Regions from separate parts of the Bacillus sp. TL12 genome, predicted to be linked through region 3. Evidence: riboswitches for the same ligand, from Rfam matches in the RefSeq annotation. Region 3 holds a riboswitch; each other region holds the start of a gene.
The links. Region 3 has a riboswitch for S-adenosylmethionine ahead of LOK41_RS11835 (hypothetical protein). Riboswitches for the same ligand answer to the same signal wherever they lie in the genome.
Positions count from the first base shown of each region.

Region 1 (5,560 bases), on a different contig from region 3:
GAACGTAAAATGTCGCTAATATTGTTATAAGTTAAAAAAGAATCGTTTACAATTGAGAAGAAAATTGTCACCCCTATAATAATAGCAATTGTACTAAATTGATAAAAAAGATTAGTAGATAGGAATGTTTTTTTCGTTTTAGTTTCGTGAACTAGATTCAACGGAATAGCTCCCTTCAGATAAATGTAAAAGTTGTTCAGGTGAAAGTTCATGAGGAAGGTATTCACCTACAAATGCTCCATTCACTAGTATTAAAATACGATCAGCAATGTGTAATGCTTCATCCTGTTCGCCTGTAAAGTAGAGAACGGAGCTGCCATTCTCTGTAATGTGCCGAATAAATTGGAAAATGTCTTGTTTTGCAGCTACGTCGACACCTTTTGTTGGTTCATCTAAAAGAAAGAGATTGGGCTTAAAGCCCGTCCATTTCGCAATAGAAACTTTTTGCTGATTACCGCCGCTAAGTGAATGGACGGAAGCTTTTGAGTTACTTGGTGAAATGCTGAATGAATCAATAGCTGCTTCAGCACATTGGATTTCTACCTTTTTTTGTTTCCGACCTAATTGATGTAAATTCACATGTTCTATAATGTTTTCAGATAAAAATAATCCTTGTTTTCGCCTTTCTTCAGGTACAAGTGCAATCTTCGCTTGAATGGCATCGCTTGGTGTCTTAATGGTTATATTCTGGTCGTTTATCGTTGCTTGATAAGCATGACGAGCCCCAAATAATGTTTCTGCAAGTGTTGTTTTTCCGCTTCCGATTAATCCATATATAACAACTGTTTCTCCTTTTCGAATAGTAAGAGAAATAGGAGAACGATTTTTGTGTAACTGAAGATGTTGAACTTGAAATAGATCTTCTGTAGGCTGCTTTATTTGTGCATTGATTGGAATTGTAAGTTCTTTTCCTGTCATAGCTTCAACAATTTGTTGGTCAGTAATCTTTGTGATAGTTTCTGATAATGAAATGGTACCATTTCGTAATACAGTTACAACATCTGCAAATCTTCTGATTTCTGATAGACGATGAGAAATTAATATGACTCCGATTCCTTGTGATTTTAACTGTTGCAATAGATCTCCAAAGTTTTCGACTTCTTTCGGTCCAAGTGAAGACGTTGGTTCATCTAATAAGAGATAACTTGTGTTATTTGATAATGCTCTTGCAATAAGAAGTAATTGTTTTTCATGTAAAGAACACTTTGAAATATCTTCCCAAAGGTTTAAATCGATGTGCACGGCTTGCAAATATTTTTTAGCAAGCTGTGTTAGTTGTGATTTTGAGAATAGAATTTTACTATTTAGTGCTAAGTAATCGATTAGTAGATTTTCTAATACAGACAAATTTGGAATAAGTCCGTGATCTACTTCTTGTGTAACGAAAGCAATACCATGTTTTTTTGCATCTTTTGGCGAAGTGAAAGAAATGGTTTGTTCATTAATTTTTATCTTTCCGGCAACTGGACGGATTTCGCCAGTTGCTATTTTTAATAAAGTACTTTTTCCTGCACCATTCATTCCAAGTAACGCATGAATTTGTCCTTTTTGTACCTCTATGGAAACATCTTGTAGCACAGGGGTAGTTGTATAAGAATGTGTAATGTTTTGAAGTGAGAATGTCATCGTTTTTTCTCCTTCTCTAATTTGTTCATCCAAGGTGAGTACGCATCTTTTGAATTTCCCCAGCCGCTTATGTATCTAGATAAGTGTTCCATAGTGATACTTTCTGTAGGTAAACTATTTTTCTTTACAAGGTATGGGTCTAACGAGTAAATATCTGGCGTATGTTCGCCGGCAATTTTTTTATACAGGAAGCGCACTTGTACTTTACCTACTTCAGCTGGATCAGTTGCAGTTGTTGCAGCCCAAGGTGAGTTTTCTTTTTGCATTAATTGTAAATCTTCGTTGCTTAAATCAATGCCGTATACTTTTATATCAGTGCGACCAGCTTGTTCAAGTGCTTTTACAGCCCCTTTGGCAAATTCATCCCAAGAAGCAAAAATAGCATGTAAATCGCCTTTGTTAGGATATTTCTTTAATAATGCTTCTACTTGTGTTTGTGTATCTAGTGGCGTGTTATTACTAGCAGTACCGAATCGAGCCACTTCTTTTATATTTGGATAACGTTTATAAAATGCATCAATAATAACACTACGACGTTCCATTGGAGCAAAGCCGCCAACCCATACTACAGCTATATTTCCTTTGCCATTTAAATCTTCAGCTAATGTTTTTAACGACTTCCATGCGAGACTATAGTCGTCTTGATCAATAACAGTTACACCAGGTAAACGTAAATCATTATCAAATGCGACGACTGGAATATTTGCTTGTAATGCTTTTTCTACACCTGGCTTTAACGCCTCAGAGCGACCGTGGTCAATTAAGATTCCATCAACTTTCGAATTAATCGCGGTATCTAGATTCGCTGCCATTTTTGCCAGGTCATTATCGGAATTGTACACTTGTACGCTACCACCAAATTGTTCAATCTGCTTTTTTACACCTTCAATATATTGGGAGGAGAATGTCCCGATAGACATCTGCATAATTAAAGCAACTTTTAACGGTTTTTGCACTTGTTTTGGAATTTCTGTATTCGAACTACTTTGCGTTGAGGTCGTTTCTTTTTTGATGGTTTGTTGTTTCTGTGAAGAAACAGCATCTTGCTCATTTGTACAGGCTGTTAATGCGAACAAGAGAATGATTAATAATATGGAACACAATTTTTTCATAAAAAAATCCCTCCTAAATGTAAGAAGAGAGGGGAGAAGAGGAAATAAAAAACGTCTTTTCACAGAGAAAAGACGTCTTATCACGTTACTCTTATCTTTCAACACAATGTGTTGTAAGAATTAGCACCGTGCCCATTATGGGTCGGTTGCCGGGCTTCGTAGGGCTCATCCCTCCACCTGCTCTTGATAAGATATCAAATATTTAACTAGTTCGAATTATTCCACATTTATATAATGTTGTCAAACACTTTTTATAAAAAAAAGTTCCTCATTACGAGGAACTTTAATGCGGTAAGAAAATCAACTGATAAGCGAACAAAATCCCAAATACGTATACAAGAGGATGAACAGCACGGAATTGTCCTTTTGCCATTTTCATAAGTGGATATGAAATGAATCCAAGTGCAATACCTGTTGCGATACTTGATGTAAGTGGCATGCTTAAGATTACTAAGAATGCAGGGAATGCTTCGTCAAATGTATCCCAATCAATGTGACGTACAGATCCCATCATTAAGCTACCAACAATAATTAATGATGGAGATGTAATTGCTGATACGCCAGAAACAGCACCTACTAGAGGACCGAAGAATGCAGCAACTGCAAATAGTGCAGCAACTGTTATTGTTGTTAAACCAGTACGGCCACCAGCTGCAACACCAGCAGATGATTCAATATAAGCTGTTGATGGTGTTGTTCCGAACATAGATCCAATTGTTGCTGAGAAAGAATCAGATAGAAGAGCTCGTCCTGATTTCGGAAGTTTGCCATCTTTCATAAATCCACCTTGCTGCGCAACACCAAGTAGTGTACCTGTTGTATCAAATAGCGTAACAAGGAAGAAAGAGAATACAACGCCGTATAACCCGTAATTAATGACATCAGAAACTGCTGTAATTGGGTTAGAAACAATGATTCCTTCTGGTAATCCAGGCATTGATGTAATGCCGTTTGAGAATGTTAACTGTCCTGTGAAATAAGCGATAATTCCTGTTAATAACATTCCGAAGAATAATGCGCCGTTTATGTTTAAAGACATAAGAATAAGTGTGATCCCAAGGCCAGCTAAAGCTAGTAGTACTGGAGCAGAATGAAGGTCTCCAAGTCCAACTAAGTTTGAGTCATGTTTCACTACAATTCCTGTCATACGTAAACCGATAAAAGCAATAAATAAGCCAATACCAGCAGTAATTGCATGTTTTAAGTTTTCAGGAATAGCTTCCATTAATTTTGTACGGAATGATGTGAATGATAACAAAATTAAAATCATGCCTGCTACGAATACAGCAGAGAATGCAATTGTAAATGTCATACCTTCATGTGCTTTTACAACAGAGTAAGAGAAATAAGCGTTAAGTCCCATACCTGGTGCGATTGCAATTGGTAAGTTTGTAAAGATTGCCATAAATAATGTTCCGACAACAGCTGCAATAATTGTCGCTGTAAATGCTTGTTCAAATGGAACACCTGCATCGCCAAGGATGATAGGGTTTACGACAATAATATATGCCATTGTTAAGAAGGTAATTATACCTGCCATAATTTCAGTTTTTATAGAAGTTTTATGTTTTGAAAGGTTAAACATATAAACATCCTTTCTGTTTACGAATGATAATCACAACAGTTATATATAATATTCGTTTTTTAAGTGTTTTGCAAGCGTTTTGCATAAAAAGTTTATAACAATTCATATTTTATGTCTTAATTTCGAATGTTAATCAAGAAAATACTCTTATGTTTCGGTTTTTCCCTTCTTATAAGTACTTTTCATAATTGTGTACATCATAAGAAAGAGAAATGAGAAGGAGCTGAAAGATTCATGGCAGAACAAAAAAAGTTTTTAACGTTGCCACCGCAACACCAAAATAAACAGCCAGGAATAGAATCGATGATGAACCCTCTTCCGAAGTACGAGGATCCGAATTATCGTGGTAGTGAAAAGTTAAGAGGGAAAAATGTACTTATTACAGGAGGAGATAGTGGAATTGGAAGGGCAGTTGCCATTGCTTTTGCTAAAGAGGGTGCACATATTGCTATTGCTTATTTAGATGAGCATGTAGATGCAAATGAGACGACAAGACTTGTGGAAAAACAAGGTGTAAAATGCATATTATTTCCAGGTGATTTAAGTAGTGAACAACATTGTCAGAACATTGTAAAGGAAGCGGCTTCGCAGCTAGGTGGTCTGAATATTATTGTAAATAATGTTGCGCAGCAATATCCGCAGCAAAGTTTGGAATACATTACAGCAGAGCAACTTGAAAAAACATTTCGCGTTAATATTTTTTCTTATTTTCACGTTACAAAAGCCGCTCTCGCACATTTAAAGCAAGGAGATGTAATCATAAATACAGCTTCTATTGTTGCATATGAGGGAAATGAACAGCTTATTGATTATTCCGCAACAAAAGGAGCGATTGTTGCTTTTACGCGTTCTCTCGCAAAGTCTTTAGTTCAAAAAGGGATTCGCGTAAACGGAGTTGCACCAGGTCCGATTTGGACACCGCTTATTCCAGCAAGTTTCGATAAGAAAAAAGTAGCTGAATTTGGAAGTAATGTTCCAATGAAGCGACCTGGTCAACCATACGAATTAGCACCTGCATATGTATATTTAGCTTCAGGAGATTCCACATACGTATCAGGACAGATTCTTCATGTAAATGGTGGTGTAATTGTAAATGGATAAAAATAAGAGGGAGGCGCTTTGTATTTTCATTCATAAGAATAGAGCTCATAGTAAAAGCTAATTGTACCCTCATATATTATGGTCAATTTTAAAGGGGGATGCTTGGGGGGATATGAATGAAAAAGATATGTTTCGT
Region 1 is NZ_JAJJBY010000030.1:25,836-31,395, reverse strand. It holds gene LOK41_RS21520 (ABC transporter permease) at 1-161, opposite strand, end outside; gene LOK41_RS21515 (sugar ABC transporter ATP-binding protein) at 139-1,626, opposite strand; gene LOK41_RS21510 (sugar ABC transporter substrate-binding protein) at 1,623-2,738, opposite strand; SAM riboswitch class I at 2,827-2,931, opposite strand; gene LOK41_RS21505 (NCS2 family permease) at 3,022-4,323, opposite strand; gene LOK41_RS21500 (SDR family oxidoreductase) at 4,558-5,424, shown strand; gene LOK41_RS21495 (L,D-transpeptidase) at 5,541-5,560, shown strand, end outside.
Region 1: another riboswitch for S-adenosylmethionine. It lies ahead of LOK41_RS21510 (sugar ABC transporter substrate-binding protein); the one in region 3 lies ahead of LOK41_RS11835 (hypothetical protein).

Region 2 (5,560 bases), on a different contig from region 3:
AAATGTAACATCAGCTCGTGTTGAAGAAATCCCGGTCGTTTCTATTGGAGCAATTATTCAACATAATACATCTGCATTTGCATCGTTGAAAAAAGACAATATTACTTCTCCAAAAGATTTTGAAGGAAAACGTTATGGAGGCTGGGGAGCACCAGCAGAAGAAGCGACGCTAAAAACAATTATGGATAAACATCAAGCTGACTTTAGTAAAGTAGAAAAGATTGTTCTTGGACAAACTGATTTCTTTAAATCAATTGGTAGAGATGCAGATTTTGAATGGATTTATTATGGCTGGGATGGTATCGAAGCGAAACGACAAGGAAAAGAATTAAATACAATTATGGTAAAAGACTTAGACCCAGCATTAGATTTCTATAGCCCAGTCATTATTACAAGTGAAAAACATACGAAAAATGATAAAGACTTTGTAAAAAAATTCATGAATGCAACAGCAAAAGGATATAATTTTGCAATTAAAGAGCCAAAAGAAGCGGCTGATATTTTAATTAAAAATGTACCAGATATTAATAAAGAACTAGTACAAGAGAGCCAAAAGTGGCTAAGCACAAAGTATCAAGACGATGCAAAAGCATGGGGAGTACAGAAGGAAGAAGTTTGGACGAATTACATGAATTTCTTATATGATAACAAAGTTATTAAAAAGAAAATTGATGTGAAAGATGCCTTTACAAATGAATTCCTTCCAAGTGAAAAATGAACGGATTACAAATAAAAGATGTTGTAAAAGCATTTGATGGAAAAAATGTACTAGAAAAGATTAGCGCTTCTATACAAGAAGGTGAATTTGTCTCATTTGTAGGCCCAAGTGGTTGCGGGAAAAGTACGTTATTAAATCTGATTGCGAGCGTTGAAGAGGCGACTAGCGGTGAGGTAATCTACAACGATACTCTCGTTCAAAAGCAGGATATTGTAAGTTATATGCCGCAGCAAGATTTGCTGCTTCCATGGCGCTCAGCACTGCAAAATATTGTCCTTCCATTAGAAATTGATAGAAAGCCAAAGAAAGAGCGACTTGCAGATGGAATGGAAGCTTTACAGCAGTTTGGTTTAGCTGAATACGCAAATCATTATCCAGATGCATTGTCAGGTGGTATGCGTCAGCGCATTAGTTTCCTTCGTACGTATTTATGTGAAAAACCGATTATGTTGCTTGATGAACCTTTTGGTAAGTTAGATGCATTTACAAAAATGGAAGTGCATCGTTGGCTTTTAGATTCTTGGCATCAAGAGAAGCAAACGATTGTGATGGTAACGCATGATTTGGATGAAGCAATTCTATTATCTGATCGTGTATTTATTCTATCGCAAAGGCCAGCAACGATTGTAGGGGAAGTACAAGTGAATTTACCACGTCCTCGTACGATGGATATGTTGACATCCCTTGAGTTAAAAGAAGACAAAGCGGAGATTTTAGAGATATTAGCTCCTTATATGCGGAAGTGAAAAAGGTCTCTTAACAATTTTTGGTATAATGATTGTTAAGAGGCTTTTTTATGTGGAAATCGTTAACTTTAGATGTTACAAGACCTTACGCAATGGAGAAGATGTATGAAGAAATTTTTTTGTGAAAAAGAGGAACAAACAGATTTATAACGAATAAAATATAAGAGCATGGTACATGCTTATTATAAGACAATAATGATTTATAAAGGAGTGAAAGGATAAGATGACTTTATCAACTGTTCTTCAAATGGTTTTAGCTTGATATGGGAGAAGTCTGCCCATTTTTAAAGTTTAAGCCAAATTGAAGACAGCAGATAAAGAACCTTAATCCTTTTTTACAATAATATTTTGTGATGGGTAAGGTGTATTCACCTTACCCATTTTTCATGTATACACAATTTAATAAGACCTTTATTTTGCTGTTCTCTCTATTTGGCTTGTTAGCGATAAAGAAAAGGAGAGAACAAAAATGAGTGTATTAACAGTAGAAAATCTTTCGCATATGTATGGGGATAAAACCATTTTATATAATGCTTGCTTTCGGTTATTACAAGGTGATCATGTTGGGCTTGTAGGAAGTAATGGTGCCGGAAAATCTACATTGCTTCGTCTTTTAGCAGGAGAGATTTTACCAGATAGGGGAACAATTGAATGGTTTCCACATGTGAAAGTCGGTTTTTTACAGCAGCATATTGATTTACAAGAAGGAACAACGATTGAAGAATATTTGCAAAGTGCATTTTCTCATCTGTATAAGGTTGAACGTGAAATGATGGATATTGCTGACAAGATGGCAAAGGAAACAGATTTAGAGAAGTTATTAGTACAGTATGGGGAATTACAAAATAAGCTAGAAGGCTCAAATTTTTATCAACTTCATACAACAATAGAAGAAGTAGCAACTGGTTTAGGCTTGTTAGATTTAGGGATGAAAAAAGATGTTTCAAAATTAAGTGGTGGTCAGCGCACAAAGTTATTACTTGGCAAGCTTCTTTTAGAGAAGCCACACGTTTTATTACTTGATGAGCCGACAAATTATTTAGATACGCTTCATATTGATTGGCTAAGAGCATATTTACAAACGTATGAGCATGCTTATATTGTCGTTTCACATGATGAATCATTTTTAAACAGTATTACGAATGTGATTTATCATTTAGAAGGGAACACAATAAAGCGCTACGCGGGGAGTTATGAAAGTTTTTTAGAAAGCTATCAACTTCAGAAACAACAATTAAAAGCAGCTTATACAAGGCAGCAAAAGGAAATTGCAAATTTAGAGGGTTTTATTCAAAAAAATAAAATCCGAAAAGCAAAGCAAGCAAAAAGTCGTGAAAAGGTATTGGAGAAAATGAAAAAGGTTGGAAAGCCTAATGATGCACACAGGCCGCGTTTTCATTTTCAGGTTCACAATGAGCCTGTGAGCCGCATATTACAAGCGCAGCAGATCCAAATTGGTTATGCAGAACCATTGTTTACAGCCCTTAATTTACAAGTGAAAAGGGGCGAAAAGATTGCAATTGTTGGGCATAATGGAATTGGAAAAACCACAATGTTAAAAACATTACTAGGGCAATTAAAACCAATAAGTGGAACCGTAAGTATTGGAGAACGAGTACACCCTGCATATTTTGCTCAAGAAGAATTTGCGAAAGAAATTACACCACTTGAGCAAATCTGGTCAGGACGTCCGGATATGACGCAAAAAGAAATCAGGCAATCTTTAGCAAGATGTGGTTTAAAGGAAGAGCATATTCGGCAGTCTCTTCACTTGTTAAGTGGTGGAGAACAAACAAAGGTACGTTTATGTGAGCTTATGTTAACGCGGAGTAATGTATTAATTTTAGATGAACCAACCAATCATTTAGATGTGTATGCGAAAGAAGCGCTAGAAGAAGCTTTGCAAAATTATCAAGGAACGGTTTTACTCGTTTCTCACGAGCCATCTTTTTATGAGTCTTGGGTGACACGAGTTTGGAATTTGGAGGAAATGAATCGTACTAAAAAATAAGAGGGAAAGTTATTTAGGAATATAAAATGAAAGCAGCCACTTTTTGTGGCTGCTTTCATTATGTTCATTGATTTACTTGCAAACGTTCTTGAATGAACAACAGCAACTTAACGATGCTGTCTTCTGTGTAAATATCAAATTTTTGTCGATGAAATTCACCATGTTCGTGATAAAAAATACATTCACCTTTGCCGGCAACTTCGTCTATTGACATATGAAAACTAAGAGGTGTCGCTACAATTGATCCGTTATCATCCCTTAAAAGAATTTGGCATAGCGTTTTTTGTTGTTCAACCTCATATAAAAAATCGTAATGAAAGGATTGTGTTAGTTTTTCTATTTGAGATAGGAGTAGGGTTTGTATAGATGATGATTCACTCATAAAATGTAACCTCTTTTCGTGTATGTGCTGTTACTAAGTATAGTAATGATGCACATACTTTGTACATAGTAATTGCTCACTATTGCTATGATGTTTCAAAATGAAAATAAAATATATTCTGAAAAATATGATTGACAAAAAAATTTGTAAGATTTACTATTAGTACCATAACTTTTAAAAAAATTCATACAAATACTCTTATCCAGAGAGGCGGAGGGACTGGCCCTATGATGCCCGGCAACCGAGCTTATGAATAATAAGCTAAGGTGCTAATTCCTGCAAAACGATTTTCGTTTTGGAAGATAAGAGAGGAGCCTATTTTGTTTATTCGACACCTCTCTTATTTGAGAGGTGTTTTTGGTTTGAAGAGAGAGAATATATGTGGGGGGAACTGTATATGAAAAAGTTGTTGTTAAGTATTGTAAGCGGAACGGTATTATTACTAGGTGCATGTAGTGCTGATTCGGGTAAGGAGGCAAAAGCGCTAGAAGAGAAAAAAGTTACAGTTGGTGTGACTGGGGGGCCACATGAACAAATTTTTGAAAAAGTAAAAGAAGTAGCAGCAAAAGATGGGGTGCAAGTCGACATAAAAGTATTTAATGATTATGTAGCGCCGAATGTATCGCTAGATGAAAAAAGCATTGACGTAAATAGTTACCAAACGAAGTCTTATTTAGATGTATTTAAAGCAGAACGTAATATGAAACTGACAGAAGTATTTTCAACGGTCACGTTCCCAATGGGAGTATATTCTAAAAGTTTGAAAGATGTAAAAGAGTTAAAAGATGGAGATGCGATTGCTGTACCCAATGATCCAACGAATGAACTTCGAGCGTTAAAACTATTTGAAAAAGCAGGCGTTTTAAAAGTGGATCCAAAAGCAACAGAAAAAGCAACTGCAAAAGATGTCATTGAGAATCCGAAGAATTTAAAAATTGTTGAATTAGAGGCATCGCAACTACCAACGCAATTAGGTGAAGTGAAAGCTGCTGCGATTAACACAAACTTTGCATTAGGTGCAAAGTTAAGTCCAGCTAAAGATTCTATTTTCCGTGAAGGAAAAGATTCACCATATGTGAACTGGGTAGTTGTTCGTACGGAGAATAAGGATGATGAAGTTGTAAAAAAACTGAAGAAAGCGTATCAGTCTAAAGAAGTAAAAGAGTTTATCGAGAAAAAATTCGATGGTTCTGTTTTACCGTCTTGGTAGGAGCTGAATATCATGATTGAATTGAAGAATGTTTCTAAAGTATTTACAACAAAAAAAGGTAAGATAGAAGCTCTGAAACCAACTTCTCTTAAAATAGAAAAAGGAGAAGTGTTTGGAATCATTGGATATAGCGGTGCAGGTAAAAGTACATTAATTCGCTGTGTAAACTTATTAGAAAAACCAACAACAGGTAATGTAATTGTAAATGAAAAGGATTTAACAACCTTATCTACAAAAGAGTTAGCAAAGGCGAGACAAAAAATCGGGATGATTTTTCAAGGATTTAACTTATTAAAAACAGTCAACGTTTATGAAAATATTGCATTACCTTTACGATTAGCTGGGATTTCAAAAACGGAAATTGAAAAAAGAGTAGAAAAGTATTTACGTATTGTTGATCTGTTTGATAGAAAAGATGCGTATCCAAGCGAGCTTTCTGGTGGACAAAAACAGCGTGTTGCAATTGCACGTGCGTTATCTTATGAACCAGAAG
Region 2 is NZ_JAJJBY010000019.1:50,137-55,696, forward strand. It holds gene LOK41_RS17480 (ABC transporter substrate-binding protein) at 1-718, shown strand, start outside; gene LOK41_RS17485 (ABC transporter ATP-binding protein) at 715-1,464, shown strand; gene LOK41_RS17490 (ABC-F family ATP-binding cassette domain-containing protein) at 1,934-3,475, shown strand; gene LOK41_RS17495 (hypothetical protein) at 3,540-3,857, opposite strand; SAM riboswitch class I at 4,053-4,166, shown strand; gene LOK41_RS17500 (MetQ/NlpA family ABC transporter substrate-binding protein) at 4,255-5,067, shown strand; gene LOK41_RS17505 (methionine ABC transporter ATP-binding protein) at 5,080-5,560, shown strand, end outside.
Region 2: another riboswitch for S-adenosylmethionine. It lies ahead of LOK41_RS17500 (MetQ/NlpA family ABC transporter substrate-binding protein); the one in region 3 lies ahead of LOK41_RS11835 (hypothetical protein).

Region 3 (5,560 bases):
TGGAGGAGCAATTTCTAATTTCTTTATTAGCATTTCGAATGAAACCACCTTCCCTCTATTCACGTTTTTAAGTGCAGGAATTGTAAACATTTTCGTACCATCTGGAGGCGGTCAATGGGCTGTACAAGCTCCTATTATGATCCCAGCTGGTGCTGAGCTTGGTGTACCTGCTGCGAAAACCGCAATGGCAATTGCATGGGGAGACGCTTGGACGAACTTAATACAACCTTTCTGGGCATTACCTGCATTAGCAATCGCCGGTTTAGGTGCACGTGACATTATGGGATTTTGTGTTGTTAACCTCCTTTATGCTGGCGTAGTAATTGGTTTATGTTTCCTTATCATTTAAATCGAAGCAATGTAAAAAAGCTAGTTTTATACTAGCTTTTTTACATAATAACTATAGTGATAATCATTCGTTTTCTATGCATCTAATTACATTTCCCCATTCTTCACATGAAAGATTTAACCTTTTATATGTAAATAACGTCGTACAAACAGTTTCAATCATCGATGGATGATTTCGCAAAAAATCCCATCTTAATATTTTCGGTAACTCATACATTTTATACTCTTTACTTTCCTTAACGATTCCATCAACTTCCCGTTCACAAATTCCCCTTATTAAATAATCTGCTTTTAGTTCTTGATACATTTTTTGAAAACCCTCGCTATGATGTTTCAATTGAAGTAAACAAACGATATACGTACGAAACAAATCATCATTCCGCTTACAGCATCTCAATATATTTTCTACTTCGCTCATAATTTTTTAGCCTTTTCTTGTATTTCTAAAAGCCACTTTTCACGTTTTTCTGCTTTACTTGTTTTTACAGACTGAAAAGCAGAACGGTTTATTTGACGTATACCACAAAATCGTAAAATACCCTTTTTCATAATCACCCAATCAGCAGAGCGATATAAGAGTGCCACGTACCATAAAGGTGAATCTAAAGTATTAATAACCCATGCTGTTTTCCCTATAAGCAATCCTTTCGGCATTACACCTTCATATTTATATGCAAACCCTGCAGCAAAAACGCGATCGATAAACCCCTTTAAAATAGCAGGCATTCCCCACCACCATATTGGATAAATAAAAATTAAAGAATCTGCTTCCTTGATTAATGTTCTGTATTTCTCTGTCTCTTCTTCATACGCTAAATCACGTCTTCTCTTATCTTCATTAAAAATAAGTACTGGATTAAATTGTTCCTTATAAAGGTCCAGCAATGTAACAGAATGATTCGTCTCTTGAAGCCCTTTTTGCACATGTTCTAAAATGGATGCATTGAAACTAGATGGATTGGGATGTGTATAGACGATGAGTATGTTCACCTTCAAACAACACCTTTCCTTAAATTCCCTTTTGACTTCCGAAAGTTTGCGTGATATTCTATTACATGTCAAGTGGCAAGCCCATTTGGCAAACCCATTTGGCAAACCAACTGACACCTACTCGGCGAAGGTGTCTCTTTTCATTTATAGCCGAATGAAATGCCTCTTTCAGGGCATATTCAACTTTTGACACTACACACTCAACACCATTCCCTTGTATCAGGCTGCTTTGGCAGTCTTTTACTCTACATACAATTCGAATTTTCAAACAAATTATAACATAAAAAAAGAGAGCCTAGCTCCCTTTTCTCGCCTCATAGAATACCCTTTTCTCAGCATAGTGGTATTCATCATTAGCTAAAGTAATTTTCCCATCCAGTTTCAGTTCGTCTAATAGCCTTGATAAATAAAATTGGTGTAACATTTTTTTCGTGAATTTTCCTTCATGATGCGAAACGATATGTTCTTGAATATCTAATAGTGATATTGGTTTATCTTGTTCCATCATATATTCATATACTGCATTACGCAGCTTTACGTATTTTTCGAGTGTCACAGTACAATTGCAACCCCTTTCTTCTTATTATGTTGTCTTTGGAATCGGTTTTTTTGCAATAAAAAAACCTCTTCGATAAGAAGAAGTTACGTATATATCTTCGTCTTATCTCCCAGAACAAATATGTTCTGCTGGAATTAGCACCTGCATCGCGGTTGCTGGGTTTCATCGGGCCAGTCCCTCCACCTCTCTGGATAAGAAAATATTCACTATATATCTTACTATAACTACTTTTATTATAATTGTCAAACAATATACAATAAGTTATATTTTCTTTCCTTACGCCCATACTAACATTGTATGTACAAAAGGAGGAATTTATGATGGATAAAAATGCCCGCGGATACGTTCAAGATTCATTCCATTCGTTGCAAGAAGCAAAGAATTGTTTAGAACATGCATTACAAACAGTCGAAAAAAGTGATAATCGAGAGCGAATCGAACAATCTCTACAAGCTGTGGAAGATGCATTACAAAAATGTAATCACACGGTTGATATTTTAGAACAAAAATAAATATCGCCCATCTCTTTTCTAGATGGGCAATACCTCAAATGGCATACTGCAACAGTATTGCCGTCACAATTAAAAAATATACAGAATTAACGATTTCTAAAACTCCAACTTTTAATATAGATATCTTTTTACCATACAATACGATTGCACGAACTAGGCTCGGTATAAATACAAGAGACAGCCATGGATTTACTACGAAAGAAGCAATGATTAAGAAAATATGATATCCCCATGAAACATAGCGGTAAGTAGGATTATTCTTTTCACGTATCATTGTTTTCACATAAAATGTACTACCTAAGAAATAAAGGAAAGAAATAACCGCAATCCACCATGCTGTCCCATCAATTGTCTTCATCGAAAAATAATAACTAATCAAGCCACCAATGCAGAAAACAAGTATGGCACAAATATCATTTACTAATGCTCGTTCCTTTTTTTGACGGGCAAAGTATATATTTACGATAAAGAGTGGAATCATTGTAACCGTGAATAAAAGAATTTTCCATTCATATAGTAAAGATACAATCCCGAAAACACATGCAATAACAAAATAAATAATTGCTGCATGTGAAAATTCTTTCTTTCGTGTTTTCTTCATGTACATTAAAAATGGATACGTTGCTAAATAGATAAATAACCAAGCGATAAAGAGTGGAATGTGGTAGTATGTAGGTTTACCAAGTAGCACACTAAGTAAAAATGGGATCAGCAGCATTCCCCATGCACCATGCTGCTTCGGAATAACTAGCTTCATGAATATTACATCTCCTCTTTGAAAACCTTTCTCATTTCCTATTATATAAAAAGTTCCATCCAAAAGTTGAATATATTAAAACAATTTTTTGACATTTTCTAAACCAAAGTATCATTATAAAAAAATGCTTCTCACCAATGGTAAGAAGCATGAAAGAGGCAAACGAATATGTAAGTCGCGATCCTACGTTATATTCTTATGCTTTATGATATATGCTTATGCTTTGTTTCCTTGATATAATAGCTCGTTATCATCTAAAATTCCATATTTCTTTTTAAATCTCATAAGAATTCGGATCCATGATGAGCTAAACAAAACAAGAAAAATTACATTTGAAAGCGCATGAGCGAAATCAAAGTAAAAACTTGCAGCGTAGTATGCCATAAAGTCTTTCCATGTTAATCCTTCTAAAAAGCCAAGTATCCCCCACAAATTCATAATCCAGCCAAAAACAAAACCGGCTATGAACCCATAGATGACTCTTCCCCATAACTTTCTCATAATAAATGTATTTCGTAGTAAACCAGCTGTAAAACCTATCATTCCCCAAGAAAACATTTGCCAAGGTGTCCAAGGCCCTTGTCCTAAAAATATATTAGATACAAGTGCTGCCGTTGCACCAATCATAAATCCTGTCTCACTCCCAAACACAATTGCAGATACAATAATAATAAAAGAAGTTGGTTGTACACTCGGCATAAGAGAAAATGGTACACGACTCACTGCTGCTATGGCTGCTAAAACAGCTACAATAACGATTTCACGTGAAACAAATGCTTTCCTTTCAAATCGTATATAAAAAGGTAACATAATAATGAACAATAAAAATAAACTACACCAAATAAAATATTCATCTGTTACAAAGGAAGTAAACAGAAGTGTACTTATTACAAGAAGAAAAATAAGCGTTATGAGAGCAACATATCGTTTGGACACGCTTGATACACATCCTCCCACGTTAATGCATAAGGTAATTGCTTGCGAATAAAACGATTAATAGATGTTGTATAAAAGAAATTATCACTAAAAAATTTCTTTGGCGCATCATCCATAATGACTTTCCCATCAAATAACATCATACAATGATCCACATATTTCGCTGCAAATTCAATGTCATGTGTGGCCATCACAATTGTTGTTCCTTCCTTTTGTAACGCTTGAAACAGTTCGCCTAATCCTTCCTTTTTCTCTGGATCCAGCCCTTTTGTTGGTTCATCTAATAATAATAATTGGGGCTTAGATAACAAGGCTGTGCATAGTGCGATTAACTGTTGTTCTCCCCCGCTACAATCATGTGGATGACGATCGCGAATGGAATACAGCCAAAATCGGTTTAACATCTCTTCTGTAATTTCTTTCCCTCTATCACCATATAATTCATTTGCTCTTTCAAACACTTCATCCCACACCGTCTCAAATGTAAAATGATAATAGGGATGTTGTGATACAAATCCGATTTTTTCAAATCGTTCCTTGGACTTCATTTTATGAATTTCCGTTCCGTTCCACCGCACCTTTCCTCTTCTAGCTTTGTTTAGTCCTGCTAATATAGTTAAAAGTGTTGATTTTCCTGTACCATTTTTTCCAACAAGCGCAGTCCACTTGCCTTGTTCAATTGCTAGCGTTAAATCTTGCAAAATAAACGGACTATTTTTTTCATATTGAAAAGATATATGTTTCGCTTGTAAAATCACTGCTTTTGTTTCTGCCTGTGATATAGCCGGTACTTCATGTTCGATCGGTAACTCGGAATGAATTTGTGTTTGTGCCTCCCTTACCGTAAATGGAATTTTCTCTATATCCCATTCTAAAAACAACCTTGGAATTTGAGGGATAAACGATCGAGATTCTTCTAATGCCCACATTTTCGATATAACATGTTGCGGGATTCCATCATACATAATTCTCCCTGCATCCATAAACACAACGCGAGTTGCTAATGGAATGACTTCATCTAAACGATGTTCACTCATGATAATGGTAATCCCAAGTTCTTCGTTAATCCGTTTCAATAATCCTAAAAAATCTTTTGCTGCAATTGGATCAAGCTGCGCTGTCGGTTCATCTAGCAGTAACAATTTAGGCTGCAGCACAAGAACTGCCGCTAAATTAACAAGTTGTTTTTGTCCCCCTGATAATGTGTGAACAGACTGGTTTAATAAATCTTGAAATCCTAAAAAGCTAATTAACTCAGCAATTCTCTTTTGGATGACTTTTGTTTCTAGACCAACATTCTCAAGAGAAAATGCCAATTCTTGAATAACCGTATCCATAACAAGTTGATTTTCCGGGTTTTGAAATACCATTCCGACTTCTTGTGCTGACAATAAATCAGGCATCTCGAGTAAAGAAGCTCCATTATAATACATACTCCCTGTGCGCTTTCCAATCGGA
Region 3 is NZ_JAJJBY010000010.1:67,893-73,452, reverse strand. It holds gene LOK41_RS11850 (short-chain fatty acid transporter) at 1-349, shown strand, start outside; gene LOK41_RS11845 (group-specific protein) at 413-766, opposite strand; gene LOK41_RS11840 (NAD(P)H-dependent oxidoreductase) at 763-1,338, opposite strand; gene LOK41_RS11835 (hypothetical protein) at 1,634-1,894, opposite strand; SAM riboswitch class I at 1,997-2,095, opposite strand; gene LOK41_RS11830 (hypothetical protein) at 2,218-2,409, shown strand; gene LOK41_RS11825 (YwiC-like family protein) at 2,444-3,166, opposite strand; gene LOK41_RS11820 (ECF transporter S component) at 3,383-4,102, opposite strand; gene LOK41_RS11815 (ABC transporter ATP-binding protein) at 4,075-5,560, opposite strand, start outside.